One region of the Streptomyces sp. NPDC044571 genome, then DNA from elsewhere that is predicted to be linked to it. Evidence: riboswitches for the same ligand, from Rfam matches in the RefSeq annotation. Region 1 holds a riboswitch; each other region holds the start of a gene.
The links. A riboswitch is a leader RNA that binds a small molecule or an ion and turns the genes downstream of it on or off. The one in region 1 is predicted to bind thiamine pyrophosphate.
Positions count from the first base shown of each region.

Region 2: it holds a riboswitch for thiamine pyrophosphate, as region 1 does, so the genes downstream of both, AB0B01_RS27590 (thiamine ABC transporter substrate-binding protein) here and thiC (phosphomethylpyrimidine synthase ThiC) in region 1, are expected to answer to the same signal.
Region 3: it holds a riboswitch for thiamine pyrophosphate, as region 1 does, so the genes downstream of both, thiO (glycine oxidase ThiO) here and thiC (phosphomethylpyrimidine synthase ThiC) in region 1, are expected to answer to the same signal.

Region 1 covers NZ_JBEZBN010000069.1:132-5,570, reverse strand. The annotation lists gene AB0B01_RS27215 (cupin domain-containing protein) at 1-50, shown strand, start outside; gene AB0B01_RS27210 (DUF5326 family protein) at 199-426, shown strand; gene AB0B01_RS27205 (helix-turn-helix domain-containing protein) at 702-1,448, shown strand; gene AB0B01_RS27200 (SsgA family sporulation/cell division regulator) at 1,545-1,994, shown strand; gene AB0B01_RS27195 (YibE/F family protein) at 2,014-3,417, opposite strand; TPP riboswitch at 3,490-3,635, shown strand; gene thiC (phosphomethylpyrimidine synthase ThiC) at 3,630-5,417, shown strand.
Region 2 covers NZ_JBEZBN010000072.1:1,152-8,682, reverse strand. The annotation lists gene AB0B01_RS27595 (iron ABC transporter permease) at 1-720, opposite strand, end outside; gene AB0B01_RS27590 (thiamine ABC transporter substrate-binding protein) at 780-1,883, opposite strand; TPP riboswitch at 1,968-2,077, opposite strand; gene rlmN (23S rRNA (adenine(2503)-C(2))-methyltransferase RlmN) at 2,165-3,277, opposite strand; gene AB0B01_RS27580 (phosphatidate cytidylyltransferase) at 3,354-4,427, opposite strand; gene frr (ribosome recycling factor) at 4,427-4,984, opposite strand; gene pyrH (UMP kinase) at 5,070-5,849, opposite strand; gene tsf (translation elongation factor Ts) at 6,013-6,849, opposite strand; gene rpsB (30S ribosomal protein S2) at 6,985-7,531, opposite strand, start outside.
Region 3 covers NZ_JBEZBN010000043.1:1,255-8,785, forward strand. The annotation lists gene AB0B01_RS22140 (NAD(P)/FAD-dependent oxidoreductase) at 1-976, shown strand, start outside; gene AB0B01_RS22145 (hypothetical protein) at 1,020-1,964, opposite strand; gene metF (methylenetetrahydrofolate reductase [NAD(P)H]) at 2,005-2,922, opposite strand; gene thiE (thiamine phosphate synthase) at 3,006-3,656, opposite strand; gene AB0B01_RS22160 (Rv2175c family DNA-binding protein) at 3,754-4,119, opposite strand; gene AB0B01_RS22165 (FAD-dependent oxidoreductase) at 4,193-5,413, opposite strand; TPP riboswitch at 5,505-5,617, shown strand; gene thiO (glycine oxidase ThiO) at 5,615-6,784, shown strand; gene thiS (sulfur carrier protein ThiS) at 6,781-6,981, shown strand; gene AB0B01_RS22180 (thiazole synthase) at 6,985-7,531, shown strand, end outside.

The DNA of each region.
Region 1 (5,439 bases):
TCACCGAGGACCTCAAGGTGCTCGTGGTGTTCTCGCCGCCGGAGGCGTAACGGCCCCTGTGGACGGAGGGCCGGGACCCCCGCCCCCTAGGGGGCGGATCAGGGGACTGCGGGGGCTCGCGGGCCCCCGGCCCCGTCCGCGGACTCCTAGCATCGAGAGCAGGAAGTCACGGACGAGGAAGAGGAAGAGGTCGAGGACATGGACGGCATCCGCGAGACACTGGCAGGCATGCCCTGGTGGGTGAAGTGGGTCGCCATCCCGCTTCTGGTGGTCTTGGTGTTCGGCGGCGTCATCACCAGCATCCTCAGCGCGCTGATCGGCTTCGTCTTCGACGTGCTGCTGTTCGTCGCTCTCGTGGGCGCCCTGGTCTTCTTGGTGAAGAAGTTCAGTGGGAACGGGACGAAGTCCTCGTCCAACGAGTGGTAGGTCCCTGCCCGGTGACCGCGGACTAACCCAGGTGGGCGAACATGAGGTGCGAAACCCCTCACACCGCTGGAATCGGCGGATAGAGTGGCAATCTGTGCCGATCCCTGGGCACCGAACGCCGGTAGATCCGCTCTGCCCTGCGGTGATGTCTAGCACCAGCCGAGCACGACCCCCAGGAACACGGACCGTGCGGGGGCGGCCCCCGCACGGCGGGTCACTCCGAGGCCCGCTGCCACGCCTGGGGGTGAGCTTTGTCTTCGCTTCACAACGCCGGTGTGCCGACGCTGATCGGGTCGGTGCAGAGGGCGCTGAGGCTGCTCGAAGCGGTGGGTTCCCACAGTGAGGGAGCCCCGGCGAAACAACTGGCCCGCGAGGCCGGGCTCCCCCTTCCCACCGCGTACCACCTGCTGCGCACTCTCACTCACGAGGGCTATCTGCGCCGTGAGGGCGGGGTGTTCGTCCTTGGCGACGCCGCCGGGCGGCTGGCACGTGCCGGACTGCAGCAGAAACGTCGCAGCATGATCCTCGAATCACTGGCCCACTTCCGCGACGCGGTCGGCGCCCCCGTCTACTTCGCGGTGTTCCGCGAGGGTGAGATCGAGGTCGTCGGTGTCTCCGACACCCCAGCCACCCCGGCCTGCGAGGAGTGGGCCGATTTCCGCGAGACCGGCCATGCGCACGCCATCGGACAGTGCCTGCTGGCGCAGCTCGACGAGGAGACGCGGAAGGACTACTACGACCGCCACCCCGTCGGTCCCCTCACCGCATACACGGTCCGGGACCAGCGTGCGCTGGAACGCCGGATTGCGTCCCTCGGCCGGATGCAGCCGGTTACGGAGCGTCAGGAGTATGTGCTCGGCACGGTATGCGCGGCGATCCCCATCACGGCCGGCGATACGGCCGCAACGATGGCCATTTCCCTTCCCTTGCATCAAGAAGACCGATTGCGCTCTGCGGTTGATCGACTGCGGAGTGAAGTAGGCGCGCTGTTGAGCACCCTCTCGTTCTCTATCAGTATCTGAAATCTCACTCCTTGTGATCCGCCAGCGCTTACACCACCCTTGTCAAGAGGTCCCTGGGGATCATTCCTGGCCACTTCCACTACAGCGGGGTAGGCAATGCGCGAGTCGGTACAGGCAGAGGTCATGATGAGCTTCCTCGTTTCCGAGGAGCTCTCGTTCCGGATCCCAGTGGAGCTCGGGTACGACGCCCGTGATCCCTATGCCGTACGCCTGACCTTCCACCTCCCCGGAGACGCCCCCGTGACCTGGGCGTTCGGCAGAGAGCTGCTCCTCGACGGCATCAACAAGCCCTGTGGCGACGGAGATGTGCACATCGCCCCCATCGACCCCGACGAGCTGTCAGACGTCCACATCCGTCTCCATGTCGGGCCCGACCGCGCCCTGTTCCGCGCCGGTGCGGCGCCGCTCGTCGCCTTCCTCGACCGCACCGACCGGTTGGTTCCCCTCGGCCAGGAGCGCAGCCTCGGCGACTTCGAGGGTGACCTCGACCAAGCGCTCGGCAAGATCCTCGCCGAGGCCCAGCAGAACGAGCGGAACGCCGGCTGACCTTTCGCGGCAGCGGTGTTCAGCGCTTGCGGCGCCGGCCCCGGCCCGTGCGGACCGGCCCCGAGGCCGCCGCACCGGCCGGGGGCCCCGGCCGGTCGGCGGACACGACCAGTGCCGCCAGCGCCGTGGTGACCGGAACCGAGGCCACCAGGCCGATGGACCCCACGAGGGTACGGACGATCTCCTCCGCGACGAGCTCGCTGTTGGCCACCGAGCCCATGCTGCTGTTCGCGATCGAGAACAGCAGCAGCAGGGGCAGCGCGGCGCCTGCATAGGCGAGGACCAGGGTGTTGACCACCGAGGCGATGTGGTCGCGACCGATCCGGATGGCCGCCCGGTACAAGGCACGTGACCCCATGGACGGGTCTGCCTGGTGCAGTTCCCAGACGGCCGAGGTCTGGGTGACCGTCACATCGTCGAGCACGCCCAGGGATCCGATGATGATGCCTGCGAGCAGCAGGCCGCTCATGTCGATGGCGGGGTAGAGCCCGTGGATCAGTCCGGTGTTGTCGTCCGTGTTCCCGCTCAGGAACGCCCAGTCGATGAAGAGTGAGCCCAGCAGCCCGATCAACAGCAGTGAAACCAGCGTGCCGAGCACGGCGACCGAGGTCCGGGCGGTCAGTCCGTGACACATGTAGAGCGCGATGAGCATGATCGCGCTGGCGCCGATGACCGCGACCACCAGCGGGTTGGAGCCCTGCAGGATTGCCGGAAGGATGAAGAGCGTCAGCACTCCGAAGCTGACCACCAGTGCGATCAGTGCGAACACACCGCGCATCCGGCCGACGACGACCACCGCCACGGCGAAGAGCCCGGCCAGCAGGGCCAGCGGGAGCTTGCGGTTCACGTCGATCACGGAGTACTGGAGATCCCGCGGCGCGTCCGGGGCGTAGGCCACGACCACCTCCTGGCCGTCCGCCAACTGCCGTGGCGCGCCCGGCTGGACGATCTCGATGAACGTGCGGCCCTTTTCCGGACCGGTGCCGACCTCGACGGTGGCTTTCTTGCACTGCCCGGTCTGCGCGGCCTGCGCCTCCCGGCCCTCCGGGGTGGAGGTGTTGCCGGTCGGAGGCACCTGCGAGACGTTCACCGATTTGCAGTCGACCTGTTCGAGGGCGACGACCTTGCCCTGCTGGGTCTGGCGGTCGAAGCCCACTCCGGAACGCTCGTGGGCGGGGGCGCCGCCCGGCCAGAGCACCGCCATGCCGATGAAGACCGCGGCCGCGAAGGGGATCAGTACGGCTGCGATGACCCGGCGCAAATGGCGGGAGACGGGAGCCGCCGGTCCGTGGCCGTGGCTGTGCCCATGGCTGTGCCCGGAACCGGGGGAAGGCCCGTGCGCATGCCCCGGACCCGCGTGCGCGTGGTCCGGGTGGCCGGAGGGCTCTGGCAGATCGGCGGGGGGCTGCGGCGAGGACGTCACCGGCCGATCATCGCAAGAGTTGAGGGGGCCCACTGTTCAGCACGCCACAGATGACGCTAGCGTGGGGGCACCTTTGCACAACGCGGGAGCTCGGAGCACCGGGCTGAGAGGACGCTGATCACCGTACGCGCGCAGTACAGGCGTACGGGAAGAGGCTGCGTCGACCGCCGAACCTGTTACCGGGTAATGCCGGCGTAGGGAGATCAGGTCTCATGACCATTCAGGACGCACGCACGCCTGCCGTCAGTCAGGACGCCGACGGCCAAATCGAGCGCCAGCCGGGCTGGCACAAGGGGTACGTGGCGGGCTCCCGCCCCGACATCCGGGTGCCGGTCCGCCAGGTCCACCTCACCAACGGCAAGGACGTCACGCTCTACGACACGTCCGGGCCGTACACCGATCCCCAGATCGAGACCGATGTACGCCGCGGCCTGCCGCCGCTGCGGGAGAACTGGATCATCGGCCGCGGTGACACCGAGGAGTACGCGGGCCGCCCCGTCCGCCCCGAGGACGACGGCATCAAGCACACCTCGCCGCGCGGTGGCCTCAAGAACCTCGACGCGGTCTTCCCGGGCCGCCCCCGCCAGCCCCGCCGGGGTCGCGACGGCGCCGCCGTCACGCAGCTCGCCTACGCCCGCCGCGGCGAGATCACCCCGGAGATGGAGTACGTCGCCATCCGGGAGAACGTCTCCCCCGAGGTGGTCCGCGAGGAGATCGCCGCAGGGCGCGCCGTGCTTCCTGCGAACGTGAACCACCCGGAGATCGAGCCGATGATCATCGGCAAGCGCTTCCTGGTGAAGGTCAACGCCAACATCGGCAACTCCGCGGTCACCTCCTCCATCGAGGAGGAGGTGGAGAAGATGACCTGGGCGACCCGTTGGGGTGCGGACACGGTCATGGACCTCTCCACCGGACGCAACATCCACACCACCCGCGAGTGGGTGCTGCGCAACTCCCCGGTCCCGATCGGAACCGTGCCGCTGTATCAGGCGCTGGAGAAGGTCGACGGCAAGGCCGAGGACCTGACCTGGGAGATCTACAAGGACACGGTCATCGAGCAGGCCGAGCAGGGCGTCGACTACATGACGGTCCACGCAGGTGTGCTGCTGCCGTACGTGCCGCTGACGGCGCGCCGCAAGACCGGCATCGTTTCGCGCGGCGGTTCGATCATGGCGGCGTGGTGCCTCGCGCACCACAAGGAGAACTTCCTCTACACCAACTTCGAGGAGCTCTGCGAGATCCTCGCGATGTACGACGTCACGTACTCCCTCGGTGACGGCCTGCGGCCCGGGTCCATCGCGGACGCCAACGACGCGGCGCAGTTCGCCGAGCTGAAGACGCTGGGCGAGCTGAACACGATCGCCAAGCGGCACAACGTGCAGACCATGATCGAGGGTCCGGGCCACGTCCCGATGCACAAGATCAAGGAGAACATCGACCTCCAGCAGGAGATCTGCGAGGAGGCGCCGTTCTACACGCTCGGTCCGCTGACCACGGACGTCGCCCCCGCGTACGACCACATCACCTCGGGCATCGGCGCCGCGATGATCGCCTGGTGGGGCACCGCGATGCTCTGCTACGTGACGCCGAAGGAGCACCTGGGTCTGCCCAACCGCGACGACGTGAAGACCGGCGTTATCACCTACAAGATCGCGGCGCACGCAGCGGACCTGGCCAAGGGACACCCGGGCGCCCAGGAATGGGACGACGCCCTGTCGGACGCGCGGTTCGAGTTCCGCTGGGAGGACCAGTTCAACCTGGCCCTCGACCCGGACACGGCGCGCGAGTTCCACGACGAGACCCTCCCGGCCGAGCCGGCCAAGACCGCGCACTTCTGCTCCATGTGCGGTCCGAAGTTCTGCTCGATGAAGATCTCTCAGGACATCCGCCGTGAGCACGGCGGGGACCTGAAGGCCGAGGAGATCGAGGCGGGCATGGCGGAGAAATCCGCCGAGTTCGCGGCGAGCGGCAACCGCGTGTACCTGCCGCTGGCCGACTGATCCGAACGCTGACGTCGCGTCC
Region 2 (7,531 bases), on a different contig from region 1:
CCCGACCGCAGCGAACTGCACCATCGTCAGGACGGCGGCCGTGGGCAGGTCCAGCAGCTGCGCCGTCTGCCGGTAGACCTCCACCTCCAGCGTGGAGTACGAGGGGCCGCCCAGGATCTGCACGACGCCGAAGGAGGTGAAGGTGAACAGGAAGACCATGAGCGCGGCGGCGGCCACGGCGGGCCCCAGCGCGGGCAGCGTCACCTGCCGCCAGGCCGTGAACCGGCCGGCGCCCAGCACCCGGGCGGCCTCCTCCTGGCGCGGGTCGAGCTGCGCCCACAGCCCGCCCACCGTCCGGACGACGACGGCGTAGTTGAAGAAGACGTGGGCGAGCAGGATCGCCCAGACCGTGGTGTCCAGCCGGACGCCCCACAGTTCGTCCAGCAGCCCGCCCCGCCCGACCAGCGCCAGGAAGGCCGTGCCGACGACCACGGTCGGCAGCACGAACGGGACGGTGACCAGCGCCCGCAGCAGCTGTTTGCCGGGGAACTCGAAGCGTGCGAAGACGTACGCGCCGGGGAGCGCGACCAGCAGCGTGAGGGCCGTGGACGCGAGCGCCTGCCAGGTGGTGAACCAGAGCACGTCGGCGATGTCGGGCCGGGCCAGCACCTCGCCGATCCGGCCGAGCTGCCAGCCCTCGTCGGTCTTGACCCCGCGGCCGACGATCGCGACCACGGGATAGGCGAAGAACAGGCCGAAGAAGACGAGGGGCACGGCCATCAGGGCGAGTCTGACGGCCGTACCGCGTACGCCCTCCTGTGCAGGAGCGCTCTCGCGTCCTACTTCACGACCAGCGAGGACCATGTCCTGACCCACTGCTCACGGTTCTTGGCGATGGTGTCCGGAGCGACGTTCTCCGGCTTCTCGACCACCACGCCGTGCTTCGTGAACAGCTCCGGCAGCTTCGCGTCCTTGACCACCGGGTTCACGAACATCTGGAGCGGCATGTCCTCCTGGAACTTCTTGCCGACGAGGAAGTCGATGAGCGCCTTGCCGCCCTCCTCGTTCTTCGCTCCCTTCAGCAGGCCGGCGAACTCGACCTGGCGGAAGCAGGTGCCGGTCGCCACGCCCGTCGGGGCCTCGGCCGGCTGCGGGTCGGAGTAGAGGACCTCGACCGGCGGGCTGGAGGCGTAGGAGACGACCAGCGGGCGGTCGCCCTTGGCCTTCTTGCCGCCCGCGGAGCCCGAGAAGCGCTCGTTGTAGGCCTGCTCCCAGCCGTCGACGACCTCGACGCCGTTGGCCTTGAGCTTGCTCCAGTAGTCCTTCCAGCCGTCTTCGCCGTACTTGCCGACGGAGGCGAGCAGGAAGCCGAGCCCGGGCGAGGAGGTCGCCGCGTTCTCGGTGACCAGCAGGTTCTTGTACTCCGGCTTGACCAGGTCGTCCAGCGTCTGCGGCGGGGCGATCTTCTTGTCGGCGAAGTACGCCTTGTCGTAGTTGACGCAGATGTCGCCGGAGTCCACCGGGGTGACCCGGTGCTCCTTGTCGAGCATGTACTCCGGCTTGACCTCGCCCAGGCCCTTGGCCTCGTACGGGGTGAAGATGCCGTTGTCGAGCGCCCGCGAGAGCAGCGTGTTGTCGACGCCGAAGAAGACGTCGCCGCGCGGGGAGCCCTTGGTCAGGATCTCCTGGTTGAGCGCGGCGCCCGCGTCCCCCGACTTCAGGACCTTCACGGTGTAGCCGCTCTGCTGCTCGAACTCCTTGAGGACCGCTTCGGTCACGTTGAAGGAGTCGTGCGAGACGAGGGTGACGGTCTTGGACTTCGGCGCGCTGCTCGTGCCGCCGGCCGCCGGCTTGTCCTTCGCGTCGCTGCCGCAGGCGCTGAGCGCCGTGACGCCGAGCGCGGCCGCGAGCACGGTGCCCGCGATCTTCCTGGTGGTGCTCACTGGTGTATTCCTCCTGGGATGACCAGGAGAAGACGCGGCCCTGCCCGGCGCTCTGTCGAGCGCACGCCGGGCAGGGCGCAACAGCTTGAGTGATGACCGAACTTCCTACCCCGAATGACCGGGGCGAGGTTCAGAGGGTCTGCGGATGACGGTTACCGCACTCTCAGCGCTGTGGCGCTCCCCTGTCGGAATATGCAATTGGTTCGGCCACAGGGTACCCCGTGGCCGATTCCGGCCGACCGGAGCCGGAACCCAGGGCTCCGGTCAGCGCTCCGGTCCGGTCAGCGCTCCGAGGCCGCGAGCTGGCCGCAGGCGCCGTCGATCTCCTGACCGCGGGTGTCACGTACGGTCACCGGCACGCCGTGGCGGGCGATGGCCTCCACGAAGGCCTTCTCGTCCTCGGGACGCGAGGCCGTCCACTTCGAGCCGGGCGTCGGGTTCAGCGGGATCAGGTTGACGTGGACGCGCTTGCCCTTGAGCAGCCGGCCGAGCAGGTCTCCCCGCCAGGCCTGGTCGTTGATGTCGCGGATGAGGGCGTACTCGATCGAGATCCGGCGGCCCGACTTCTCGGCGTACTCCCAGGCGGCGTCGAGGACCTCGCGGACCTTCCAGCGGGTGTTCACGGGGACGAGGGTGTCGCGGAGCTCGTCGTCCGGGGCGTGCAGCGAGACCGCGAGGCGGCACTTGAAGCCCTCGTCGGCGAACCGCAGCATCGCCGGGACCAGGCCCACGGTGGAGACGGTGATGCCGCGCTGCGACAGGCCCAGGCCGTCGGGCTCGGGGTCGGTCAGGCGGCGGATGGCGCCGACGACCCGCTTGTAGTTGGCCAGCGGCTCGCCCATGCCCATGAAGACGATGTTCGACAGCCGGGCCGGGCCACCGGGGACCTCCCCGTCGCGCAGCGCGCGCATGCCGTCGACGATCTGGTGGACGATCTCCGCGGTGGAGAGGTTGCGGTCCAGGCCGGCCTGGCCGGTGGCGCAGAACGGGCAGTTCATACCGCAGCCGGCCTGCGAGGAGATGCACATGGTGACCCGGTCGGGGTAGCGCATCAGCACCGACTCGACGAGCGTGCCGTCGTGCAGCTTCCACAGGGTCTTGCGGGTGGTGTCGTCGTCGCACGAGATGTGCCGCACCACGTTCATCAGCTCGGGCAGCAGCTCCTGCTGGAGCTTCTCGCGGGAACCAGCGGGGATGTCCGTCCACTGCGCCGGGTCGTGCGCGTAGCGGGCGAAGTAGTGCTGCGAGAGCTGCTTGGCCCGGAACGGCTTCTCACCGATCGCGGCGACCGCCTCGCGCCGCTCCTCGGGGGTGAGGTCGGCGAGATGCCGGGGCGGCTTCTTGGCTCCACGGGGGGCGACGAAGGTGAGCTCTCCCGGGACGGGGCGGGCCATGGCAGGTACTCCTCGTAAGACGAAAGGCGCGCCGCAGAAGCAGCGCGCCTTTCAAGGGTAACCGCCCCGCCGGGGTTCAGCCGGTGCCGACGAAGGCCGCCAGCAGCAGCCACACCACCGGGGCGGTCGGCAGCAGGGAGTCGAGCCGGTCCATGATGCCTCCGTGACCCGGCAGCAGGGTGCCCATGTCCTTGATGCCCAGGTCCCGCTTGATCATCGACTCGCCGAGGTCGCCGAGCGTGGCGCTCACCGCGACGGCGAGCCCCAGCAGCAGGCCCTGCCACCAGGCGCCGCCGTCGATCAGGAACTCCATGCACAGGGCGCCGGCCGCCATCGCGAAGGTCACAGCGCCGAACAGACCCTCGCGGGTCTTCCCGGGGCTGATGCGCGGCGCGAGCTTGGTCTTGCCGAAGCGCCAGCCCACCGCGTAGGCCCCGGTGTCGCTGACCACGGTCAGCAGCAGGAAGGTGATCACCCGCTGCGGGCCGTCGTCCGCGGTGAGGAGCATCGCGACGAAGGTGGCCAGGAACGGCACGTAGAACGCCGCGAAGACGCCCGCCGTGACGTCCTTGAGGTAGTCCTCCGGCGGCTCCGTCATCCGCCAGACCAGGACCGCCAGCGCGGTCAGGGCCATGGCCACCCAGGCGCCCTCGGCCCCGCGGACGTATCCGGCGATGACCATGGCGGCGCCGCCGATCGCCAGCGGGACGAGCGGCGCCTTGATGCCCTTCCTCTCCTGGAGCCGGGAGGTGAGCTCCCACAGGCCCACGACGACCGCCACGACGATGACGCCGACGAAGACGGCCTTGACGACGAACAGCGAAGCGGCGATCACCGCGCCGAGGCCGACGCCGACCCCTATGGCGGCACGCAGATCCCGCCCCGCCCGCTTCTTCGGCGGCGGGGAGTCACTGTGCGGTGCCTGCGAAGGCGGAGGCGGGGGGCTGGGCATGGGCTCCTGCGGCGGCATCTCGGCGCGGAACGGGGGGCCGCCGTCGGCGGCGGCCCCCCGGTCGCGTGCTTCCCGGTCGTCGAAGTCACGGCCGGCGGCATCGGGAACGATGGGCATGGGCCGAGTGTGGGGGCCCACCAGCGCATCGTATGCGGGACCCGCCGGAACCGGCTCCGTGGCCCAGGGAGAGTCGTTCATCAGACTTCGAGGAGCTCGGCTTCCTTGTGCTTGAGCAGCTCGTCCACCTGCGCGACGTACTTCGCGGTGGTGTCGTCGAGCTCCTTCTCCGCGCGGCGCACCTCGTCCTCGCCGGACTCCTTGTCCTTGACGAGCTTGTCGAGGGCGTCCTTCGCCTTGCGGCGGATGGAGCGGATCGAGACCTTGGAGTCCTCGGCCTTGGTCCGCGCGACCTTGATGTACTCCTTGCGGCGGTCCTGCGTCAGCTCGGGGAAGGTCACCCGGATGATGTTGCCGTCGTTGCTGGGGTTGACCCCCAGGTCGGAGTCGCGGATGGCCTGCTCGATGTTGCGCAGGGCGCTCTTGTCGAACGGGGTCACCACGGCCATGCGCGGCTCGGGCACCGAGAAGGACGCGAGCTGGTTGATGGGGGTGATGGCGCCGTAGTAGTCCGCCACGATCTTGTTGAACATCGCCGGGTGCGCACGACCGGTGCGGATCGCGGCGAAGTCTTCCTTGGCGACGACGACGGCCTTCTCCATCTTCTCCTCGGCCTCGAGGAGGATTTCTTCGATCACCACGTGCTCCTGCATGTCTTGAATGGATGGTTCAGGCGGGCGGGGCGAGCCCGGCCGCGTAGGGCCGGGCCCGGCGGCGGACTGCTCAGGCCCGGGTTCCCTGGTCGCTGACGAGCGTGCCGATCTTCTCACCCTTGACGGCGCGGGCGATATTGCCCTCGGCGAGCAGTTCGAAGACGAGGATCGGCAGCTTGTTGTCACGGCACAGCGTGATCGCGGTGGCGTCGGCGACCTTGAGGTCGCGGGAGAGCACCTCGCTGTACTCCAGCGCGTCGAACTTCACCGCGTCGGGGTTCTTCTTGGGGTCGGAGTCGTAGACGCCGTCGACGCCGTTCTTGCCCATGAGCAGGGCCTCGGCGTCGATCTCCAAGGCGCGCTGGGCGGCCGTGGTGTCGGTGGAGAAGTACGGCATGCCCATACCGGCGCCGAAGATGACGACGCGGCCCTTCTCCAGGTGGCGCACGGCGCGCAGCGGGATGTACGGCTCCGCGACCTGGCCCATGGTGATGGCCGTCTGCACACGGGAGTCGATGCCTTCCTTCTCCAGGAAGTCCTGGAGGGCGAGGCAGTTCATGACGGTGCCGAGCATGCCCATGTAGTCGGACCGGGCGCGGTCCATGCCGCGCTGCTGGAGTTCGGCGCCGCGGAAGAAGTTGCCGCCGCCGATCACGACGGCGATCTCCGCGCCGTCGCGGACCACCGCGGCGATCTCGCGGGCGATGGCATGGACGACGTCGGGGTCGACGCCCAGTCCTCCGCCGCCGGAGAAGGCCTCGCCGGACAGCTTCAGCATGAAGCGGCGGCCCTTCTTGTCGTGGTCGCTCTTGTCGTCGGAAGCGGTGTGGGGGTCCACGCCCTGATTCATGGAGATCTCCTCGTGCACATACGAAGAAGGCCATTGCCGGTGGGTCCTCGCGGTTCCCTCTGCGGCAATGGCCTCCTCGTCAGATCTGCGGTCGTTCCGCGCGCACGCGGACGACTGCTTCAGACCCTACCGGGGTCCGGTGTCCGTCGTTGTACGGACGGACTCAGATGCCGACCTTGATGCGCGAGAAGCGCTTCAGGGTGACACCGGCCTCGTCCAGGACCTTCTGGACGGACTTCTTGTTGTCCAGGGCGTACGGCTGGCCGAGGAGGGTGGCCTCCTTGAAGAAGCCGTTGACGCGACCCTCGACGATCTTGGCGATGGCAGCCTCGGGCTTGCCCTCCGCGCGGGTGACCTCTTCGGCGATGCGGCGCTCGGACTCGACCTTCTCGGCCGGGACGTCCTCGGCGGAGAGCCACTGCGGGGCGAACGCGGCGATGTGCTGCGCGACGCCGCGGGCGACCTCGGCGTTCTCCTTGTCGAGCTCGACCAGGACACCGATCTGGAACGGCAGGTCGGGCATGGTGCGGTGCATGTACGCCGTGACGTAACCGCCGGTGAACTGCGCGAAGCGGTCCAGGACGATCTTCTCGCCGAGGTTGGCGTTCGCCTCGTCGACGAAGGCGGTGACGGTCTTGCCGGGCTCGATCTCGGAGGCGAGCAGCGCCTCGATGTCGGCCGGGGAGGTGGCGGCGACGTGCGCGGCCAGCTGGTTGGCGACGGCCAGGAACTTCTCGCCCTTGGCGACGAAGTCCGTCTCGCACTTCAGCTCGACGATGACACCGGAGGTGTTGTCGTCGGCGATCAGGGAGACGACGGCACCGTTCTCGGCAGAACGGCCCTCGCGCTTGGCGACGCCCTTCTGGCCCTTGATGCGGAGGGCTTCCTGGGCCTTCTCGACGTCACCGTCGGCCTCGACCAGCGCGTTCTTGCAGTCCAGCATGCCGGCGCCGGTGAGCTCGCGGAGCTTCTTGACGTCAGCGGCGGTGTAGTTCGCCATGAGTCTGTGATTCTCTCTCGAAGTCGTAGATCTACGGGTGAACGGCGGAGGAGGCGCGCTCGTGGCGCGGCTCCCCCGCCGTCATCGTCCGTGCTGCGAGTGCCCGGCGCGTGAACGCCGGGCGCTCTCAGTGGGTCAGGCCTGCTCGGCGTCGGCGGCCGGCGCCTCGGCGGCGGGAGCCTCGGCAGCGGGAGCCTCGGCGGGGGCCTCGGCAGCGGCCTCGGCCGGGGCGGCCTCGGCGTCGGCCTTCTTCTCGCCCTCAAGCAGGTCGCGCTCCCACTCGGCGAGCGGCTCGGCGGCGGCCTTCTCGCCCGGCTTCGAGTCACCGGTCGCAGCGCCGGACCGGGCGATGAGGCCCTCGGCGACGGCGTCGGCGATCACGCGGGTGAGCAGGGTGACGGAGCGGATCGCGTCGTCGTTGCCCGGGATCTTGTAGTCGACCTCGTCGGGGTCGCAGTTGGTGTCGAGGATCGCGACGACCGGGATGTGGAGCTTGCGCGCCTCACCGACGGCGATGTGCTCCTTCTTGGTGTCGACGATCCAGACGGCGCTGGGGACCTTCGACATCTCGCGGATACCACCGAGGGTCTTCTCCAGCTTGGCCTTCTCGCGGGAGAGGACCAGGAGCTCCTTCTTGGTGAGACCCGAGGCGGCGACGTCCTCGAAGTCGATCGCCTCAAGC
Region 3 (7,531 bases), on a different contig from region 1:
GCGCCCCGACTGGCAGGTCCTCGGCCGCGACCCCTACCCCGCCCTGCGCAAGAGCGGCCTGCTGCGCCGCCGGCCGCCGACCCTCGCCGAGGTGGCCGCGCGCGAGCTGGGCGGCGGGCTCGGGGAGCTGCTGGCCGCCCGGGTGCGGGCGTACGGGATCGACCCCGCCACCGCGCCCGCCTCCGCGGCCGTGCTCCCGTACATGGAGCAGACTTTCGGCAGCTGGTACGTGCGCGGCGGGATGCGGGCGCTGGCCACCGCGGTGTACGAGCGCTGCCTGGAGCGGAAGGTGGCCTTCGTCTTCGGCGCGCCGGTACGGGAGGTGCTGGAGCGGGAGGGCCGCGCGGCCGGGCTGCTGCTGGCCGACGGGACGGAGGCGGCCGCGGACTTCGTGGTCTGCGGTGTCGATCCGAGGCCGCTGCGGGTGCCGCTGCCCTCCGGCGGTGTCCCGGCGGACGGTCCGCAGGTGACGAGCCGGTACACGCTCCTGCTCGCGCTGCGCGGCGCCCGCTCCGAGGACGCCGTCCACCGCACCCTGGTCCACTCCGCGGACACGCTGCTCACCGTCCTGCGCCCCGACGACCCCGCCACCCGCCCCGACGCGGACCACGAGACCGTCACCCTGAGCGCGGTGTGCGGTGCGGCGGGCACGGACGAGGCCCCCGACCCGGAGGCGCTGCTCGACCTCGCCGCCCGGGCCGTGCCGGGGCTGCGCGAGCGGCTGCTGTGGTGGGAGGCCCGTACTCCGGCCGATGTCGAGGCCGCCACCGGCGCCCTGGGCGGCGCGGTACCGCCGCCGGCGCTGGCGGGGGCCCAGGGCCGGCTGCTCCGGCCCGCCAACACCACCGCCCTGCCCGGCCTGTTCCTGGCGGGCGGCTGGGCCCACCCCGGCGGCGGGCTCGCGCACGCCGGGATGACGGGGGCGCTGGTGGCCGGGCTGATCGTGGAGGGCGCGGACTTCAAGGGCTCGCAGTGAGCGGCCCGCTGCTCCGCTCGGGCGGAGCAGCGGTGACCGGCTCTCAGTAGCGGTACTGCTCGTACTCCCCGGTGCCCTGGTACGGGTACTGCTGCGGCTGCTGCTGGGGGTACCCGCCCTGCTCCTCCGGGTACGGCTGCGCCACGTCCCGCTGCTGCGGCACCCACACCCCTCCGGGCGGGGTGTCCATCGTGTACGACTGCTGGCCGCCCTGGCTCGCGTAGGGGTCGGGGGTGTAGCCCGATCCGTACGGGGTGTAGTCGTACGGCTGCGGCGGGATGACCCCGCCGCCGGTGCCGATGTACGGGTCGGAGTAGGCGGCGTAGACCTGCTGCTCGCCGCCTCCTGGGTAGCCGGAGTAGTCGTAGCCGCCCTGGGACTGCGGGTCGTAGGCCTGCGCATCGAAGGAGGGGGCGTACTGGTGGGCGTCCTGCTCGGACGCGGTGTACGCCGAGGTGAAGGCGGCGCCCTGTCCCGCGTCCGCGGCGGGGGCGAAGCTCTGTATCCCGTACGAGCCGGTGTCCTCGGGCAGCGGCTCCGGGCTGTAGAACTGCTCGGTCGAGGCCTGGAACTGCGGCTGCGGCGAGGGGGTGGAGTCCCCGGCGTCCTCGTCGGCGTCCACGCCGGGCCCGTCCGGGCCTTCGGCCCCGTACTCCAGGGCGGTCACCTCCAGCGCCGGCTCCGGGCGCGGACCGCCCGCCCGCCGCCGCCGGGTCTGGCGTACGGGCTGACCGCCGCGGCGCAGCGCCCAACCGGCCACGAAGCCCTTGCGGAAGGAGAGCGTGACCAGGGTCTGGCCCACGGCGAAGGCGGCCGCGCCGACCGCGATGACCAGCACCGAGGGCAGCAGCACCCCGGCGACCACGCCGAGGAACCCGGCGAAGGCGAGCAGGCGCCAGCGCAGCCGGGCCTTGTACTGCATCAGGACCTCGGCAAGCAGCCACAGCGCGACGAAACCGAACGCGATGTAGAGGACCGTCATTCCCATGCGTGGCACCTCTCGGTACGGCCGCCCCGGGTACGGCCGATCAGGCCCGCTGGTGCAGGCCCAGGTTCTCGTAGATTTCGAGAGTCGCCGTGGAGTTGTTCAGCGTGATGAAGTGCAGCCCTGGGACACCCTCGGACAGCAGCCGCGCGCAGAACTCCGTGGCGAACTCGATCCCCATGGAGCGTACAGCGGCCGGATCGTCCTTGACGGCGAGCATGCGCTCTTTCACGGCCTCGGGGAAGACCGCGTTGCTGAGTTGGGGCAGCCGGTCGAGCTGCCTGATGTTCACAACAGGCATGACCTCGGGGATGATCGGGGTCTCACAGCCCGCCTTTTCGACGCTGTCGCGCAGCCGCAGATAGTTCTCCGGATCGAAGAACATCTGGGTGATCGCATAGTCCGCACCTGCACGGCATTTGTCCACGAAGTGCCGGATGTCCGTGTCCCAGTCCTCCGAGCGCGGGTGCATGTCGGGGAAGGCCGCGACGCCGACGCAGAAGTCGCCGGACTCCTTGACCAGCCGGACCAGGTCGGCGGCGAAGTGGACGCCCTCGGGGTGCGCCACCCACGGGCCCATGGGGTCGCCCGGCGGGTCTCCGCGCAGGGCCAGCATGTTGCGGATGCCCGCGTCCGCGAACTGGCCGATGACGTGGCGCAGCTCGGCGACCGAGTGGTCGACGGCGGTCAGGTGGGCGACCGGGGTCAGGGTGGTGTCCGCGGCGATCTGCTCGGTGGCCTTGACGGTGCCGCCGCGGGTGGAGCCGCCGGCCCCGTAGGTGACCGAGACGAAGCTCGGCGCGACCGCCTCGATGCGGCGCAGGGCGTTCCAGAGGTTGCGCTCGCCCTTCTCGGTCTTGGGAGCCCAGAACTCGAAGGAGTACGAGGGATCCCCGGACGCCAGAAGGTCACGGACCGTGCGTGCACGATCCGTCCAGGTGGAAGCGGTACCAAGGGCCATACGGGCAGGTTAGACGGGGGGTCGCGGACGCCGAAGCGGCGTCCGCCTTTTGGACAGCCTTTTGGACACCCTCCGCCCGGGGGCTACTGGGAAGCGCGCGCCCGGATCCGCTTGGCCAGCTCGGCCGCGGCCGCTCCCGGGTCGGAGGCCTCGGTCAGGGCGCGCACGACCACGACGCGGGTGGCTCCGGCGTCCAGGACCTCGTCCAGGTTGCCGGCGTCGATCCCGCCGATGGCGAACCAGGGCCGGTCCTGGGTGAGGGAGGCCGCGTACCGGACGAGATCCAGGCCGGGGGCGTGGCGGCCGGGCTTGGTGGGGGTGGGCCAGCAGGGGCCGGCGCAGAAGTAGTCCACGCCGGGTTCCGCGACGGCGGCGTCGACCTCGGACTCGGCGTGGCAGGAGCGCCCGACGAGCACTCCTCCGCCGAGTATCGCGCGGGCGGCGGGCACCGGGATGTCGCCCTGGCCGAGGTGCAGCACGTCGGAGCCGATGGCATGGGCGACGTCGGCGCGGTCGTTCACCGCGAGGAGCTTGCCGTGCCGGCGGGCGGCCTCGGCGAAGACCTGGAGGTGTTCGAGCTCCTCGCCCGCCTCCATGCCCTTGTCGCGGAGCTGGACGATGTCCACTCCGCCGGCCAGGACGGCGTCGAGGAACTCGGGGAGGTCGCCCTGCCGCTTGCGGGCGTCCGTGCACAGGTAGAGCCGGGCGTCGGACAGCTGGGCGTTCGCGGACATGGGTACCCCCCGTGGTGGCGCGGTGCGCGGGCCGCTCGGCCCGCACACCGCGATGGATCGGCCGAGTCCGCTCAGGACCCGGGAATCGGGACTCCGGTCAGAGGGCGAGCGCCTGGGCCCGGCGCTTCACCTCCGTGCCGCGATTCTCCCTCAGGGCCTGCACGGGGGTGCCGGGCAGGGTCGGGTCGGCGGTGAACAGCCACTCCAGCATCTCCTCGTCGGAGAAGCCGTCGTCACGGAGGACGGTCAGCAGGCCGGCCAGGCCCTTGACGACCTTGTCGCCGTCGATGAAGGGGGCGGGTACCTGCAGCGCGCGGTTCTCGCCACGGCGCACGGCGATCAGCTGACCTTCCTTGACCAGCTGGCGGACCCGGGTCACTTCGATGTCGAGCATCTCCGCGATGTCGGGGAGGTACAGCCAGGCGGGGACAAGGGCATCGATCTTTGCGTCAATCTCGGTCACGGACACAAGCCTGCCACCTCGCACCGACACCCGGTACCCGAGCCCGCCCGTCCGGGTCTCCCCGATGCCCCTCCTAGGCGGCCGCCGACTTCAGGGGGGTCTCCGGGTCGCCGACCTTGGCGGGATCGAGGGGGGTGCCCGTCTCGATCAGCTTGCGGCCCTGCGCCAGGTCCCGGGGGCGGCCCACCGCCAGGAGCGCCACCAGCGCCCCGTCGCGGAGCCAGCACACCGACCACGTGGGCTCGGCCGGGTCCCCGCGCCACAGCAGGGTGTCCGCACCGGCGTGGTGTCCCGCGTACTGCACGAACCGGCCGAACTGCTCCGACCAGAAGTACGGGACCGGGTCGTACACCTGCACGGGCTCGCCCGCCAGGATGTTCGCCGCCACCACCCGCGGCCCCTGGAGCGCGTTGTCCCAGTGGTGCACCAGGAGCCGCGCCCCGTACCGCGCCGACGGGAAGGACGCGCAGTCCCCCACCGCGTACACGCCGGGCAGCGCGGTCCGCAGGTGCGCGTCGGCCACCACCGCGCCGTCGGGCCCGAGCTCCACGCCCGATCCCGCCAGCCAGCCCGTCGCCGGCCGGGCCCCGATGCCCACGACCACCGCGCCCGCAGCCAGCTCCCGGCCGTCCGCCAGCAGGACCCGGCCGGGCTCCACCGAGGCCACCTTGGTGCCGGTCAGCAGTTCGGCCCCCGCCTCCTCGTACCAGCGGGCCATCGGGGCGGCGACCTCCCCGGGCAGTGCCCCGGCCAGCACCCGGTCGGCCGCCTCGACCACCGTCACGGCGCAGCCCGCCTCCCGCGCGGCGGTGGCGAACTCCGCCCCGATCCAGCCCGCCCCGACCACGACCGCCGCCGGGGCGGTCGCCAGCACCGGGCGCAGCCGGGCCGCGTCGTCCAGGGTGCGCAGCAGGTGCACGCCGGGGACGCCCTCGGCGCCCGGCAGGGTCAGCGGTTCGGCACCGGTGGCCAGCACGAGGACCTCGTACGGGACCGGACCCGCCTCGGTGTCGAGTTCGCGGTCGGCGGCGCGCAGGGCGGTCACCTCCGTGCCGAGCCGGAGCTCGATCCCCAGCCCTTCGAAGTCCACGTCGAAGGCGGAGTCCTCGGCCTTGCCGAGCAGGACCGCCTTGGACAGCGGGGGCCGGTCGTAGGGCTGGTGGGGTTCGGCGCCCAGCAGGGTCAGGGGGCCGGTCCAGCCCTGCTCCCGCAGGGCGACCGCGGTCTGCACCCCGGCCATTCCGGCGCCGACGATGACGATGCCGCTCTCAGTCTTTTCCGTCTGCTCGCTCACGCCGCCCACCCTAGCCACCTGACAGCCCATCAGGAACGGAGGCCGGGGAAGCCGCCTTACCGGAGGGCGGCGCCAGGGTTAGTCTGGCCACCGTACCTATCGCGGGAGTCCGGGCGTACCGGGCTGAGAGGGAGGCTGGCCGGCCTCCGACCGTACGAACCTGATCCGGGTCATGCCGGCGAAGGGAGGGGCTGGACGCCCATGCACTCATCTCGAAAGGGATCCGACGTCCTCGTCATCGGGGGCGGGATCATCGGCCTGGTCACCGCCTGGCGGGCCGCCCGGCGCGGACTGCGCACCGTGCTCGCCGATCCGGCCCCGGGCGGCGGGGCCGCCTGGGTCGCGGCGGGCATGCTGGCCGCCGTCACCGAGCTCCACTACGGCGAGGAGACCCTGCTGGGCCTCAACCTGGCCTCCGCCGCCCGCTATCCGGAGTTCGCCGCCGAGCTGGCCGAGGCGAGCGGCGGCATGGACATCGGCTACCGCGCCTGCGGCACCCTCGCCGTGGCCCTCGACGCCGACGACCGCCTCCACCTGCGCGAACTGCACGCGTTGCAGCGCCGCTGCGGACTGGAGTCCGAGTGGCTCACCGGCCGCGAGTGCCGGCGCCTGGAGCCGATGCTGGCCCCGGGCGTACGGGGCGGGCTGCGGGTCGACGGCGACCACCAGGTCGACCCGCGCCGGCTGGCGGCCGCGCTGCTGGCCGCCTGCGAGGGCGCGGGGGTGGAGATCCACCGGGCGGGCGCGCGGCGGCTGGTGGTGAGCGCCGACCGGGCCGCGGGGGCGGAGCTCGACGACGGCACGCTGCTGGGGGCGGACCAGGTGGTGCTGGCTGCCGGTTCGCTCAGCGGGAGGCTGGACGGCGTACCGGCGCAGGTGCTGCCTCCGGTGCGGCCGGTGAAGGGGCAGGTGCTGCGGCTCGCGGTGCCGGCGGCGTACGCGCCGTTCCTGTCCCGCACGGTGCGGGCGGTCGTACGCGGCAGCCACGTCTACCTGGTGCCGCGGGAGAACGGCGAGCTCGTCGTCGGCGCCACCAGCGAGGAACTCGGCTGGGACACCACGGTCACCGCCGGCGGGGTCTACGAACTCCTGCGGGACGCCCACGAATTGGTGCCCGGCATCACCGAACTGCCGCTGACCGAGACCCGGGCCGGGCTGCGCCCCGGCTCCCCCGACAACGCCCCGCTGCTCGGCCCGACCGACCTGCCGGGTCTGCACCTGGCCACCGGGCACTACCGCAACGGGGTGCTGCTGACCCCGCTGACCGGCGATGTGATGGCCCAGCTGCTGGCCACCGGCACGGTGGCGGAGCTCGCCCGGCCGTTCAGCCCCCGCCGCTTCAGTTCCGCACGCGAGGAGTCGTACGCATGACCATCTCCGTCAACGGCGAGCCGCGCGAGATCGCGGCCGGCACCACGCTCGACGCCGTGGTCGCCACCCTGACCGCGGCCCCGTCCGGTGTCGCGGCCGCCCTCAACGAGACCGTGGTCCCGCGCGGCCAGTGGCCCCTCACGCCGGTGGGCGAGGGCGACCGCGTCGAGGTTCTCACCGCGGTGCAGGGGGGCTGAGCCATGGCCGACGACGTCTTCGCACTGGGCGACCGGACCTTCTCCTCCCGCCTGATCATGGGTACGGGAGGGGCGCCGAGCCTGGAGATCCTGGAACGGGCCCTGATCGCCTCGGGGACCGAACTCACGACGGTGGCGATGCGGCGCCTGGACCCCACGGTCAAGGGATCCGTCCTCTCGCTGCTCTCCAAGCTGGGCATCGCGGTCCTGCCGAACACGGCGGGCTGCTTCACGGCGGGCGAGGCCGTGCTCACGGCGCGGCTCGCGCGGGAGGCGCTGGGCACGGACTGGATCAAGCTGGAGGTCATCGCGGACGAGCGGACGCTCCTGCCGGACGGGGAGGAGCTGCTGGCGGCGGCCGAGACCCTGGTCGACGAGGGCTTCACCGTGCTGCCGTACACGAACGACGACCCGGTGCTGGCGCGCAAGCTGGAGGACGCCGGCTGTGCGGCGATCATGCCGCTGGGCTCCCCGATCGGGTCGGGGATGGGGATCCGCAACCCCCACAACTTCGAGTTGATCGCGGAGCGGGCCGGGGTCCCGGTGATCC